Cupriavidus necator N-1: one gene and its partner. The protein of the gene in region 1 interacts with the protein of each later gene in a pairwise test. Links are inferred from orthologs where the notes say so. Each region holds a gene or a part of one and is shown on either strand. Other genes may lie near its edges.

Region 1 (3,106 bases):
GGATCTTCAATTCGCGGCCGACCGGTGTTATCGGGTCCGGTCAGCCCATGCCGTCAGCTCAGGCCGACAGCGAAGCTTGTTCCACGCGCACGCCAACGCCCATGGTGGACGAGACGGCGATCTTGCGCAGGTACACGCCCTTGCTCGTAGCCGGCTTGGACTTCACCAGGGCTTCCAGCAGTGCGGACAGGTTGCTCTTCAGCGCTGCGTCTTCGAACGAGCGGCGGCCGATGGTGGCGTGGATGATACCGGCCTTGTCGACACGGAACTGCACCTGACCAGCCTTGGCGTTCTTCACGGCCTGGGCCACGTCGGGCGTCACGGTACCGACCTTCGGGTTCGGCATCAGGCCGCGCGGGCCCAGGATCTGGCCCAGCGTACCGACGATACGCATCGTGTCCGGCGAAGCGATCACGACGTCGAAGTTCAGGTTGCCGGCCTTGACTTGCTCAGCCAGGTCTTCCATGCCGACGATGTCAGCACCGGCGGCCTTGGCGGCTTCGGCCTTTTCGCCCTGGGCGAACACAGCCACGCGAACCGACTTGCCGGTACCTGCGGGCAGCACCACCGAACCACGAACCACCTGGTCCGACTTCTTGGCGTCAATGCCCAGTTGCACGGCCACGTCGATCGACTCGTCGAACTTCGCCGAAGCGCAGCCCTTCACCAGGCCCAGGGCCTCGTCGATCGGGTAGAACTTGGTACGCTCGATCTTCGCCTTGTTGGCGGCGACGCGCTTGGAAACCTTAGCCATTTACAGACCCTCCACGGTGATGCCCATCGAACGAGCCGAACCGGCGATGGTACGCACGGCGGCGTCCAGGTCGGCGGCGGTCAGGTCAGCGTTCTTGGCCTTGGCGATTTCTTCAGCCTGGGCGCGGGTGATCTTGCCAACCTTGTCGGTATGGGGCTTCGGCGAACCCTTGGCGATGCCAGCTGCCTTCTTGATCAGCACGGTCGCCGGGGGCGACTTCATCACGAAGGTGAAGCTCTTGTCGGCGAAGGCGGTAATCACCACCGGCACCGGCAGACCGGGTTCCATACCCTGGGTCTGGGCGTTGAACGCCTTGCAGAACTCCATGATATTCAGACCACGCTGACCCAGTGCGGGACCAACGGGCGGGGAGGGATTTGCCTTACCAGCCGGAATCTGCAGCTTGATAAAGCCAATGATCTTCTTGGCCATCTCTACTCCAATCCGGATCGCCCTTTCGGGATGCGATCCTGTTGAGTCGTAACGCGCTGTCGCCGCACCTTCGGCACGGCCTCACGCTCCTCTTGGCGCCGCCACCGGGGCGTCGCCGTTGCCAGTTGCCGCCCTTTCAGGCCGCAGCCGGCAAATTCCTTAAACCTTCTCGACCTGGCCGAACTCGAGCTCGACCGGCGTGGCACGCCCGAAGATCGTGACCGAGACGCGCAGGCGCGATTTCTCGTAGTTCACTTCTTCCACGTTGCCGTTGAAGTCGGTGAACGGGCCGTCCTTGACGCGCACCATTTCGCCCACTTCGAACAGCGTCTTGGGACGCGGCTTCTCGACCCCTTCCTGCATCTGGGTCATGATCTTGTCGACTTCGCGCTGCGAAATCGGGCTCGGGCGGTTGCGGGCGCCGCCCACGAAACCGGTGACCTTGCTGGTGTTCTTCACCAGGTGCCAGGTCTCGTCGGTCATTTCCATTTCCACCAGCACATAGCCCGGGAAGAAACGACGCTCCGTGACCGACTTGTGGCCGCCCTTGATTTCCACGACTTCTTCGGACGGCACCAGGATGCGGCCAAACTTGTCCTGCATCTCGGCGCGTTCGATGCGCTCCTGCAGCGCGCGCTGCACGCTCTTCTCCATGCCGGAGTAGGCATGCACGACATACCAGCGCTTCTTCGACGAAGGCGATTCCGGCGCGGTGGTTTCCTGCTGAGCGTTATCCGTCATGTGCTACCTCTTATTTCCAGCCCAGCACGAGCGAGAAGACGACCCACTCGATGAGCTTGTCAGCCGACCACAGGAACAGCGCCATGACGACGACAAAGACGAAGACCAGCCCCGTCATTTGCCCGGCTTCCTTGCGCGTCGGCCAGACGACCTTGCGAACTTCCCGATACGACTCCTTGGCGAACCCGATAAAGTCCTTGCCTGGTACGGACACCAGTGCAACCACGATACCCAGTGCAATACCACCGAACAGTGCGGCGCCACGTACATAAGACGGTTGCTGTGCCAGTGCATAGAAACCGATGACGCCCGCAACCACCAGCAGCACCGCCACGCCAAGCATCCACTTGCCGCTGCTGGCGTTCACGGTTTCAACATTGGGATTGGCCATGTTTCGCAAACGAGACTAAGCCGCGTCACGATTGCTCTTCGCGACGCGGCTGATTGATTTGGCAGGGGCAGAGGGAATCGAACCCCCAACCTTCGGTTTTGGAGACCGACGCTCTGCCAGTTGAGCTATACCCCTAAAACAACTGTGGGGCCGGCGCTGGCGCCAACCCCTTCTGGCAACGAACGCGGCCGGTTGGTGCCGCGTTCGCTATCAAACAACTTAGTCGAGGATCTTTGCCACGACGCCGGCGCCGACGGTACGGCCGCCTTCACGGATAGCGAAGCGCAGGCCTTCTTCCATGGCGATCGGGGCGATCAGCTTGACGGTGATCGACACGTTGTCACCCGGCATGACCATTTCCTTGTCCTTCGGCAGCTCGATCGAGCCGGTCACGTCGGTGGTACGGAAGTAGAACTGCGGGCGGTAGTTGTTGAAGAACGGGGTGTGACGGCCGCCTTCGTCCTTCGACAGGATGTACACCTCGCCGGTGAAGTGGGTGTGCGGCTTGATCGAACCCGGCTTGCACAGCACCTGGCCGCGCTCGACGTCTTCACGCTTGGTGCCGCGCAGCAGCAGGCCAACGTTGTCGCCGGCTTGACCCTGGTCCAGCAGCTTGCGGAACATTTCCACGCCGGTGCAGGTGGTCTTCACCGTCGGCTTGATACCGACGATTTCGATTTCCTCACCGACCTTCACCACGCCGCGCTCGATACGGCCGGTCACCACGGTGCCGCGACCCGAGATCGAGAACACGTCTTCCACCGGCATCAGGAAGGTACCGTCAACGG
Region 2 (3,116 bases), 1.2 Mb from region 1 along the record:
TTCTGGTTGGGTAGCCAGTCCGTTGCAATCCGCTGTTCTCTGCCGAGGGCGAGAGCGTGCATGGCGCGGCGACGAACGAACCACTTGCCGGTAACGGGCAAACCGGGATTATGGCAGAAAAACAAATACTTGGGGAAGAGCCTGCGCCACGTGCGACACAGAAAGTATTGCGCAGAATTGCGGCAAAAACATCACATGGAGGCCGGGTCCTGGCGATAGAAGGCGGCCAGCGACTGGTATACAACCGGCCAGTGTCGCGCAAGCCCGGTCGGCTCGACAAAAAAAGCCTCTGACGTCACAGCAAAGAACTCGCTCGGCGCCTCGGTCCCATACGGGTCGATGATGCGCAGCGCCGGTGGCAGCCGCTCCGGATGCTCCCAGTCGGCCTCGTCGCGCGCGTCCCAGGCCTCGGCAAAACGGTCGTACTCGGTCAGGAAGGTCTCGGCCCAGGCTTCCGCGTCGATGCCCGGGTGCAGCACGCGCGAGAAGGGCGGCACGCCATCGGGCTCGCCGTCGAGCATGTCCAGCTTGTGGGCGAATTCGTGGATGACCACGTTGTAGGTATCGGCCGGCAGTTCGTGGTCGCTGTCGATGCCGGCCCCGGGGGTGTGCACGTCGGGCCATGACAGGATCACCGGCCCGTGCTCCCAGGCCTCGCCGGTGGCTTCCTCGACCACGCCGTGCACCAGGCCGATCTCGTCCTGCACGGTCCGGCGGATGATGAACTCGCCCGGGTAGAGCACGATGCCGTGCCAGCCCCGGTACCAGGGCAGCCCCAGCTTCAGGATCGGCACGCAGGCCTGCACGGCAACACTGACCACCATGTCGTCGGCCAGCGGCAGGTCGTGCGCGGTGGAGTATTCCTTGTCGGCGATGAACAGCGTGGCCAGCTCGCGCAGCGCCGCCAGGTCTTTGCTGCCGTAGCGCTGCACGAACGGCAGCGTGGCGACCGTGCGCGTCCACAGCGCGTCGGGGATGGCGTAGTGCTCCAGCTTGCGGGCCAGCGAGCGGGTGCGCAGGAATGAGGTCAGTTTGCCGAGCATGGGCGTAGCGCCGTGCGCTGTGAAATGGTCCGGCAACAAAAGGTCGGGCAACAAAAAAGGCGTGCCGGGGCACGCCTTCCTGTCCGCCTTGCGGCGATGCTGCAGCGAGGGCTCAGCCGCCTCTGCGCATCATATCGAAAAACTCGGCGTTGTTCTTGGTGGCCTTCATCTTGTCCATGATGAATTCCATCGCCTGCACTTCATCCATGTCGGAGATGAACTTGCGCAGGATCCAGATCTTCTGCAGGATTTCCGGCTTGATCAGCAGCTCTTCGCGGCGCGTGCCCGACTTGTTCAGGTTGATCGACGGGTAGACGCGCTTCTCGGCCAGGCGGCGTTCCAGGTGCACTTCCATGTTGCCGGTGCCCTTGAACTCTTCATAGATCACGTCGTCCATGCGGCTGCCGGTTTCGATCAGCGCGGTGGCGATGATGGTCAGCGAACCGCCTTCTTCCAGGTTGCGCGCGGCACCGAAGAAGCGCTTCGGGCGCTGCAGCGCGTTGGCGTCCACACCACCGGTCAGCACCTTGCCCGAGGCCGGCACCACGGTGTTGTAGGCACGCGCCAGGCGGGTGATGGAGTCCAGCAGGATCACCACGTCGCGCTTCAGTTCAACCAGGCGCTTAGCCTTCTCGATCACCATTTCGGCAACCTGGACGTGGCGGATGGCCGGTTCGTCGAAGGTCGACGCAACCACTTCGCCGCGCACCGAGCGCATCATCTCGGTCACTTCTTCCGGGCGCTCGTCGATCAGCAGCACGAACAGGTCGGCTTCCGGATGATTGTTGGCAATCGCGTGGGCGATGTGCTGCAGCATCACGGTCTTGCCGGACTTGGGCGATGCCACCAGCAGCGCGCGCTGGCCGCGGCCGATCGGCGCGATCATGTCGATGATGCGGCCGGTGATGTTTTCTTCAGCCTTGATATCGCGTTCGAGCGTGAGCGGCCGGTTCGGGTGCAGCGGCGTCAGGTTCTCGAACATGATGCGGTTCTTGACCGCTTCGGGCGGCTGCCCGTTGACCTTGTCCACCTTGACCAGTGCAAAGTAGCGTTCGCCGTCCTTGGGCGTACGCACTTCACCCTCGATCGAATCGCCGGTGTGCAGGTTGAAACGGCGGATCTGGGACGGGCTGATGTAGATGTCATCCGTGCTGGCCAGATACGAGGTTTCGGGGGAGCGCAGGAAGCCGAAGCCGTCGGGCAGCACCTCGAGCGTGCCGTCTCCAAAGATGGTTTCGCCCATCTTGGCGCGCTTCTTCAGGATCGCAAACATCAGTTCCTGTTTGCGCATCCGTTGTGCATTGTCGATCTCGAGCGTAGCCGCCATTTCGAGAAGCGCAGACACGTGAAGCGATTTGAGTTCTGTCAGGTGCATAGACGAGGGGTACAGATGGGCCCGGACGGGCGAGACCTAAAGGGAAGGGGGGAAATGAGCGAACGCTCGGGGAGTTGTTGGTGGCATCTTAGCACAATCCGACCGGCGCGCCAGGATGTGGCGCACGCACGTCGGATCGTGGCAAAACCGGGACCGTGGGTCAGGTCCCGGTGCGCAGCTTACAGGTTGCCGTCGAGGAAGGCGGTCAGTTGCGACTTGGACAGCGCGCCGACCTTCTGGGCCGCGACCGCGCCGTTCTTGAACAGGATCAGCGTCGGGATGCCGCGGATGCCGAACTTGGCCGGCACCTGCTGGTTTTCATCGACATTGATCTTGGCGATCTGCAGCTTGTCGCCGTAGTCCTTGGCGACTTCGTCCAGGATCGGCGCGATCATCTTGCAGGGGCCGCACCATTCCGCCCAGAAATCGAGCAGGACGGGTTTGTCGGACTGGAGGACGTCAGCGTCGAAGGAGGCGTCGCTCACATACTTGATTTGTTCGCTCATGGCGGAAAACCTCTGGTTTCGCTCTGTTTATGTTGAAGGCTGGAGACTTCGGAGGGCCGAACCGTTACCTTACACGAGATTGCGCGGACCCGTCGGGCCGCCTCCGCAGCCGCAAACAGGCTGTGGGGGCCGCTGCCGCGCCCGGTGCTGCCGATATGTTACCAGTTTGCCGATTTTCAAGACCGGCCTGGC

The links.
Region 2: the proteins of nusG (region 1) and rho interact in binary tests that used the Escherichia coli proteins (3 or more experiments, as listed by UniProt). The link is inferred for Cupriavidus necator N-1 from one-to-one orthologs.

Annotation. Positions count from the first base shown.
Region 1 is NC_015726.1:3,590,841-3,593,946, forward strand. The notes cover bases 137-2,947. They hold nusG (transcription termination/antitermination protein NusG), read right to left. Parts: upstream 1,928-2,947; coding sequence 1,346-1,927; downstream 137-1,345. Other genes in these bases: rplA (50S ribosomal protein L1), read right to left, coding at 137-754; rplK (50S ribosomal protein L11), read right to left, coding at 755-1,186; secE (preprotein translocase subunit SecE), read right to left, coding at 1,938-2,318; tuf (elongation factor Tu), read right to left, coding at 2,538-2,947. Outside these bases: more of rplA, read right to left, coding at 59-136; more of tuf, read right to left, coding at 2,948-3,106. UniProt on the Escherichia coli protein: Part of the processive rRNA transcription and antitermination complex (rrnTAC). The complex forms an RNA-chaperone ring around the RNA exit tunnel of RNA polymerase (RNAP).
Region 2 is NC_015726.1:2,392,394-2,395,509, reverse strand. The notes cover bases 288-3,108. They hold rho (transcription termination factor Rho), read right to left. Parts: upstream 2,419-3,108; coding sequence 1,156-2,418; downstream 288-1,155. Other genes in these bases: trxA (thioredoxin TrxA), read right to left, coding at 2,598-2,924; CNE_RS11230 (M90 family metallopeptidase), read right to left, coding at 288-1,043. Outside these bases: more of CNE_RS11230, read right to left, coding at 192-287. UniProt on the Escherichia coli protein: Facilitates transcription termination by a mechanism that involves Rho binding to the nascent RNA, activation of Rho's RNA-dependent ATPase activity, and release of the mRNA from the DNA template.